One region of the Glycomyces mayteni genome, then DNA from elsewhere that is predicted to be linked to it. Evidence: riboswitches for the same ligand, from Rfam matches in the RefSeq annotation. Region 1 holds a riboswitch; the other holds the start of a gene.
The links. A riboswitch is a leader RNA that binds a small molecule or an ion and turns the genes downstream of it on or off. The one in region 1 is predicted to bind cyclic di-AMP.

Region 1 (3,848 bases):
GCCGTGAAGGGCTAGGAAGACTGCTGCTCGACACGCGCCCTCCGGGGCGCACGGGCCCGGACCGGCGGGAGCCTCCCTCCCCTGGTCCGGGCCTTTCCGCTTGCGCGGGAACGGTGCTCGCGGGTTCAGTCCCGGAAGAGGTCGGAGAGGAGGGCGAGGGGGGTCTTGAGGTCGGCGTACTCCTCCAGCTCGATGACGGTGTGCTGGAGCTGTTCGAGGCCGTAGGCGACGACGGCGATGTCCTGGGCGGGGGATTCGAGGAGGTCGATGACGCGGTCCATGAGGCGCAGGGCGTCGCCGAGGGTCCGGAGGTCGTCGGCGTTCTCGGTCCGGGCGCCGGGGTGGGTGTTGAGGGTGACGGCGTCGGGGTCGTCGACCGAGGGGGTCCTGTCGCCGGTGAGGCGGTCCCAGTTGGCGCGGCGCTCCTCGTGGAAGCGGGCGAGTCCGGCGCGGAGCAGGACGGCGCGGGCGACGAGCTCGACTCGTTCGCCGGGCGGGAAGGCGTCGGACATGCGCGTGCCGCCGCTCAGGACCAGTGCGGGGGGCGCTCGGCGAGCAGGTCGCGGTCGCGGGCGGAGAGTTCGCCGCGGGTGCGCCGGGGGGCGGGGGCCTCGCCCCAGCCGCGGTCGGTGTCGTCGGAGGTCTGGTCGGGGAGCACCGAGAAGTCCTCGTCGAGCTCGACGGAACGGTCGTCGTCGGAGACTGCCATGCACCGACTGTACGTCAGGGGGTCTCGGCGGGTGCAACGGTGAGGCCCTGAACACCCGGTGAACGGGTGGTCAGGGCCTTGCGGTCGGGTCCTCAGGAGGCGGTTCCGACGAGTTCGTAGCCGGCCTCGTCGACGGCGGCGCGGACCTGGTCCTCGGTGAGGGCGCCCTCACTGGTGACGGTGACCTTGCCGGTGTCGAGGGCGACGTCCACCCCGGAGACGCCGGGGAGGGCGGTGAGTTCGGAGGTGACGCTGCCGGCGCAGTGGCCGCAGGTCATGCCCTTGACGACGTAGACGGTTTCCATGTGGACTCCTTGTCAGGTTCTGAGCAGGCGGGCCACCGCGTCCGAGGCTTCCTTCACCTTGGCTTCGGCGGCGGTCGGGTCACCGGAGGTCTGCGCCTCGGCGACGCAGTGGGCCAGGTGGCCTTCGAGGAGGCTGAGGGCGACGGCCTGGAGTCCCTTGGTGGACGCGGAGATCTGGGTCAGGATGTCGATGCAGTACTGGTCGTCGTCGACCATCCGCTGGATGCCGCGGATCTGGCCCTCGATGCGTTTGAGGCGTCGCGTGAGCGCGGCCTTGTCGCCGTGGTACCAGTAGTGGTCGTGCCCGTGACCGCCGTCGTCGGGTTCAGGGGCGTGCGCGGTGTCGTCGCTTGCCATGTCGCTTCCCTCCGTTCGTCAGTGTATACCCCTGCGGGGTATTGCGGCAACTGCTCGTTAGCCCTGAGCAGCGGCCCGTAGTATTCCGTGCCATTGTGCGAGAAATTCTCCCCCCGGGCTTGTCTCGACTCATATTGGGCTCTAACGTGAACCCGTCGCGTCGGAAACTCGGGTGCACCCCGCATCCGCCGCGCGGCACCGCCGAGTCGGCCCGGGTCCCGTCGGGTTCGAGCCGGGGAACCAGCAGTCGGCCGCGTGCAGGGGCCGACGGGGTGAATCGCATGCAAGCGTAGGGCGACCCTTCCTTCCGCCCGAACCCGACAGCTAACCCGGTAGGCGGCCAGAGGAAGGAGCGCATCCCTTGGTGCGTACCCGGCGTATCGCTGCCGCCGCCTTGGCCGCAGCACTGATCCCCGCGACGGCGGCGCTGTTCACGTCCTCGCAGGCGTCGGCGCAGACCAGCGACGAGATCCAGGCGGAGATCGACGAGCGGCACTCGGACCTGGAGAAGGTCATCGAGGACTACAACGCCAAGCGCGAGGAGCTCGACGACGCCAACGCCCTGATCGCCGAGATCCAGGAGCAGCTCCCGGCGCTGGAGGAAGCGGGCCTCGCCGCGCAGGACCGGATGGCCGAGATCGCCTCCACCGCCTACACCGGCGGGGACTTCGCGATGGTCAACTCGGTGCTCGCGGGCGACCCGTCGGACTTCGCCGACCGCCTCATGTACCTGTCGAACCTCTCGAACGCCGAGAACGCGGCGCTCCAGGACTCCCTCGCGCAGATCGAGGAGCTGGAGACCCGCCAGGCGGAGCTGGAGGCCCTCCAGGCGAGCGCCGACGAGATCCTCGGCGAGATCGAGACGCAGCAGGAGGAGATCGAGGCCGAGATCGACGCGCTGGAGGAGGAGTACTCCGACGCGTACGCCGAGGAGAACCCCGAGCCCGACTGGGGCGACTACTCCGGCGACTCGGCGGTCGTGGCGTTCGCGTACGACCAGCTCGGCGACCAGTACGTGTACGGCGCCTCGGGACCGGACGAGTGGGACTGCTCGGGCCTGACGCAGGGCGCGTGGGGCGCGGCGGGCGTGGGCCTGTCGCACAACACCGCGATGCAGTGGGACGAGACGGCGCGGATCTCCCGCGACGAGCTCCAGCCCGGGGACCTCATCTTCTACAACAACCTGGGCCACGTCGCGATCTACATCGGAGGCGGCGAGATCATCCACGCCCCGAACTCCACCACCGTGGTGAAGATCGCCGACATGGACATCATGTCGATCGACGGGTACGGCCGCCCCTAGCGGCCGCGTCCGTCACCGGCCGCGAGGCCGGGCGCCGAACCCCCCGGCGGCGGCGCGGGCGCTCCCGATTGCTGACCCTGCTGCTGACCCGCAATAGCCCCACCGCCGCCGGGGACCACCTCATAGTAAAGAAGCCCTTGCGAACCGCTCAGGCGGGCCGCAAGGGCTTCTCACGTTTCGGTTGCCGGCCGGTCGGAACCGGCCCGGCCGGTCACTCCGGCTGGTGCTCCTCGAACGTCCACGAATAGCGGGCCCGGCGGCCCGTGCCGCCGCGCTGCCAGCGCTCGGGCCCGGTCGGGGGCCGGTAGTCGATGCCCATGGCGTGCAGGCGCTCCAGGTGGTCGCCGAGGCGGTCCTGCACCGGGTTCGCCTCGCGCACGGCCATCCCGGTCCACCCGACCTCGGCGAGGACGGACAGTCGCGGGAACGCCGAGTACTCCACGTCCCGCGGGGTCGGCAGGTACTCCGACCAGAGCTGGCACTGGATGCCGAGGACCTTCTCGCCGTCCACGCCCGCCGGGACCGGGTCCCAGCCCGCGACCTTGTCCACGGTGGTCAGGCCGTGGATGCGCAGGGGCTCGGCGGGGTCGTCGCTCTCGTAGTGGTCGTAGTACGCGTACGGCTCGGGCGAGGCCACGACCATGTGGCCCGCGGCGATGGCCTTCTTGACGTAGGCCTCGTTGCGCCACACGTGGACCACGGCCTCGGCGGGCGCGCCGCCGTCGAGGATCTCGTCCCAGCCGATGACCCGCTTGCCCATGCCGGCGAGGTGGTCGCAGAACGCCTTCGTGAACCAGGCCTGGACGCCGCGCACGTCCTCCATGCCCTCGCGCTCCATGAGCTCGCGGGCGACGGGGGAGGACTCCCACTGCGTCATCGGCACCTCGTCGCCGCCGATGTGGACGAACGGGCCCTCGAAGACCTCGCCGATCGCGGTGTACGCCTCCAGCGCGAAGTCCAGGGACGCCTGGGTCGGCTCCAGGACCTCCTCGAACACGCCGAACGTGGGCGAGACCGGTTTGTCCTGGCCCGCACCGAGTTCGGGGTAGGCGGCGAGCACGGCGCGGGCGTGCCCGGGGAGGTTCACCTCGGGGACGATCATGATGTGGCGCTCGCGCGCGTAGGAGGCGATCTCGCGCAGGTCGGGGACGGAGAAGATCCCGCCGTGCGGGGT
Region 2 (3,848 bases), on a different contig from region 1:
CGCCGGGATGGAGCGGCAGCGGATCGAGATGATGCTCAACCACCTCGACGAGCGCTCGGCCGGCATCGTCAAGGCCCGCTACGGGCTCGAAGACGGCCGCGAGCACTCGCTCACGGAGGTCGCGCACCGGTTCCACCTGTCGCGCGAACGCATCCGCCAACTGGAGATCCAGGCGCTCGCGCGCCTCAAGGAGCTCGCCAACGACCAGGTCATGGCCGAGGCGGCTTGAAGGCGTAAACGCTGATACGAACGGGGGAGGGGCGGGGCGAAAGCCCCGGCCCTCCGTCTTGCCGTCTGCGGCGGATCGCGCCGCGCCGCCGTGTCGTACCCGGCCGGCACGCTTGAAAGCGGGGGCGGCCGCGAACGCGAGCGTTGCTCGCGCAGCGGCCGCCCCGCAGCGGATCAGACCCGGCGGTAGCCGTCGATCGACATGCCCATGTCGAGGTCGGAGATCTTCACGACGTCGCCCGGCTTGGGCGCGTGGATGACCTTGCCGTCGCCGATGTAGATCGCCATGTGGTTCTGGCCGTTGTAGAAGACCAGGTCGCCCGGCTTCAGGTCGTCGCGGCCGATCGAGGAGGTCTCGTCCCAGATCGCCCACGTCGAGTGGGTCAGGGAGATCCCGGAGACGCCGTAGGCGCCCGTGACCAGGCCCGAGCAGTCCCACGTGTCGGGGCCCGCGGCGCCGAACACGTACGACTCGCCGAGCTGGTCCCGCGCGAACTGGACCGCGGCGGTCGCGGCGTCGGCGCTGTACTCGGCCGTCGAACCGGACGAGGACGAAGAGGAAGAGGAGGAGGACGACGAGGTCGAGGCGCTCTCGCTCTCGGCCTCCGCGGCTGCGGCAGCCGCTTCGGCCGCGGCGGCCTCGTCGTAGGCGTCCTGGGCCTCCTCGATCTGCGCGTCGAGCCCGTCGACCTCGGTCGTGAGGTCGGCGATCTGCGCGGTGAGGGTCTCGCTGGTCTCGGCGGCGGCCTCGGCCTCGGCGTACTTGTCGGTCTGCTCCTGCGCGTACGCGACGAGCGTGGAGACCTTCGCGCCGAGCTCGTCCTCGGCGGACTCGACCGCGGCGGTGACGTAGGTGAGCTGGACGTCGGAGGAGCCGTAGTCGGCGGCCGCGGCGTCGATGACGGCCTGCGCGGCGGCGAGGTCGGTCTGGAGGCCGGTGATCGTGGCGGCCGTGGTGTCGCGCTCGGTTTCGAGGTCCTCCAGGTGGTCCTCGATCTCGGCGGCTGAAGCGGAGTCGTAGTCGATGTCGGCCGCGTGGGCGCGGCTGCCGGCGAACGCGGTCACGAGCCCGACGGTGGCGACGGTCACGCCGGTGTAGGCGGCGACGCGGCGGAGGATCGCGCTGGCGCGCGAGCGATGGTCGATGTCTGTGCAGGTTTGAGCCACCAGGTGGCCTTTCTTCCTCGGCCGCCTACCGGGTTAGCTGTCGGGTTCGGGCAGGGAAGATCGCCCTACCCGCCGAGACTCTCGGCGGGATTCACCCCGGCGCCGTCAGGATGGGGGGACGGCGCGGCTGGGTCCCCGGCCCGCGTTGCGGTGTCTCGCCCTGCACCGGGAGGAACGGGCGTCATGCGCTGCGCGGCTCGGCGGTCCGGACGGGTGGGTCTCTGGGGGAACCCTGAGGACCCGACCGGAACAGGCGCCGACGTTAGTACGGGGTGACCCGGATCGCCAAGTCCTCTGTGAGCGCCTTCACCGATCGAGACCGGACAGTCGTGACGCGACGGGAGACAGGGCCACTATCCTGCGGCTTTATTGTCCGAACGGCCCACCCGCGGCTGGACCGTCCGCCGGGACGGTTCGCGAGGACCCCTCGCGTCGCGAGTCGCCCCCGCTTTCAAACGTGCCCGAGGGGTACGACAGCGGTTCGGCGGCGGGGGCTCGGCGGCGGGGGCTCGGTGGCGGAGGCTCGGCGGCGGTCCGAAGCCGGGTGGCGGTCAGAAGCTGCGGAGGGAGCGGGGCGGGGGCGGGGACTTGATGGCGGTGGTGTCGGTGGCCGGGGGTGCGCCGGCGATGTACTCGCGCAGCTCCGCGCCCTCGACGACGCGGCAGGGGAAGGCGGCGCCGGCGCAGCGGCGGCGCAGTTCGGCGATCGGCAGTTCGGTGCTGGAGGCGACGGCGACGACGTTGCCGAAGCGGCGGCCGCGCAGGACCGCGGGCTCGGCCATGACCGCGACGTGGGGCCAGACCTCGCGCATCGCGGCGAGGGCGGGCTTGAGGAACTTCATCTGGCCGCCGTCGCAGAGGTTCACCGCGTAGTGGCCGCCGGGGCGCAGGACGCGGTTCGCGCCGTGGAGGAACTCGGTGCTGGTGACGTGCGCGGGGACGCGGGCGCCGTCGTAGACGTCGGTGATGATCAGCTCGTAGGAGGCGTCGGGGGCCGACTCGATCGCCTCGCGGGCGTCGGTGCGGCGGATCTTCACCTTGACGCCGCGCGGCAGCGGGGCCTCGGCGCGGACCAGTTCGATGAGGTCGTCGTTGGTCTCGACCGCCTGCTGGTAGGAGCCGGGCCGGGTCGCGGCCACGTACCGGGCCATCGCGAGGCCGCCCGCGCCCAGGTGGAGGACCCGCAGGGGCCGCTTCGGCTCGGCGGCCGCGTCGACGAGGTACGCGATCCGCTGCATGTACTCCGCGTCCAGGTAGGACGGGTCGTCGAGGTCGATCGTGGCCTGCACGACCTCGTCGTAGACGAGGTGGAGGAGGTTCGGGCGGCTCGGGTCGCGGTCGAAGCGGAGTGCGTTCACGTCCTAGATTGTGCCCGAGGGGCCCTGGGCGGCCTGCGTGCGCGCGGAGGCGGCGATGTGGGCGATGCGGCGCAGGGCCGCGAAGACGGTCTCGCCGAGGACGGTGGCCGTGACGGCCTGCTCGACGTCGACGCCCTCGACCTTCGTGGCCTCCGCGACGGCCTCCATGTCGGCCGAGGCCAGGGCCGCCGCCGCGTCCGCGTAGTGCTCCAGGACCTCCTGCGGGTCCGGGTTCCCCAAGCGGTAGAACGCGGTCAGGGCCGTGACCATGGCGTCGCGGTACATCGGCGGCGCCACCTCGGCCCAGCCGTACTCGCCCAGCAGCTGGTCCACGGTCCGCTCCGCGGCCTCCGTGGTGCCCTCGCTGGCGAGGGAGAACGTCGGGTCGCGGTGGGTCGCGGCGAGGGTCGCGCCGAGGGCCTGGAAGGCCGACTCCGGATGGCGCGCAAGCACAGTGAGGACCTCGCCGATCTGCGCCACCGAGAGGCCCGCGGTCTCGGAGAGGGCCCGGATCAGCGTCAGCCGGTGCACGTGCTCGGGCCCGTACTCGACGGTGTTGCCCTCGCCGTGCTCGCCCGCCTGGAGGAGGTGCTCCCGCAGGTAGTACTTGATCGTGGCGGCCGGGACGCCCGTCCGCTCCGACAGCTCGCCGATGCGCATACGAGGGAGTCTATGACGGAATGCGGGCCCGCGTTACCGTTGAGCCACGGCCGGATCCCCCGCCCGATCTCCACCCCGCACCCGGAAAGGCGTTGGTCGATGAGTGACCTTCGTACGGCGCTTCTCGAAGAACTGCGCGAGATCGCCGCGAGGCCCGTGCCGGACTTCGATCCGGCGCTCGCCGACGACTTCGCCGCCACCGGCCGCCGCCTCCCCTACGAGGTCCAGTACTTCGCGCGCCGCCGCCACCTCGCCGCGCTCGCCATCACCGGGGAGGCCGCCGCGCTCTCCTCGCTCGTCAAGGACGTCTGCCAGGAGCGGTCCTGGGCCCTGCCCGCGCACTGGGGCGAGGACTTCGACCCGCGCACGTGCGTCGACCTGTTCGCGTGCGAGACCGCGCAGACGCTCGCCGAGATCCTGCGCCTGCGCGAGGAC

Region 2: another riboswitch for cyclic di-AMP. It lies ahead of ACFFXY_RS13835 (C40 family peptidase); the one in region 1 lies ahead of ACFFXY_RS04780 (C40 family peptidase).

Annotation. Positions count from the first base shown of each region.
Region 1 covers NZ_JBHMBP010000001.1:1,029,013-1,032,860, reverse strand. Annotated here, with positions in the region: gene ACFFXY_RS04805 (sugar ABC transporter permease) at 1-15, shown strand, start outside; gene ACFFXY_RS04800 (hypothetical protein) at 126-512, opposite strand; gene ACFFXY_RS04795 (hypothetical protein) at 527-709, opposite strand; gene ACFFXY_RS04790 (heavy-metal-associated domain-containing protein) at 802-1,014, opposite strand; gene ACFFXY_RS04785 (metal-sensitive transcriptional regulator) at 1,027-1,371, opposite strand; cyclic di-AMP (ydaO/yuaA leader) riboswitch at 1,561-1,726, shown strand; gene ACFFXY_RS04780 (C40 family peptidase) at 1,766-2,674, shown strand; gene ACFFXY_RS04775 (beta-N-acetylhexosaminidase) at 2,886-3,848, opposite strand, start outside.
Region 2 covers NZ_JBHMBP010000003.1:279,588-283,435, reverse strand. Annotated here, with positions in the region: gene ACFFXY_RS13840 (sigma-70 family RNA polymerase sigma factor) at 1-229, shown strand, start outside; gene ACFFXY_RS13835 (C40 family peptidase) at 403-1,395, opposite strand; cyclic di-AMP (ydaO/yuaA leader) riboswitch at 1,403-1,558, opposite strand; gene ACFFXY_RS13830 (spermidine synthase) at 1,947-2,753, opposite strand; gene ACFFXY_RS13825 (MerR family transcriptional regulator) at 2,757-3,413, opposite strand; gene ACFFXY_RS13820 (heparinase II/III domain-containing protein) at 3,513-3,848, shown strand, end outside.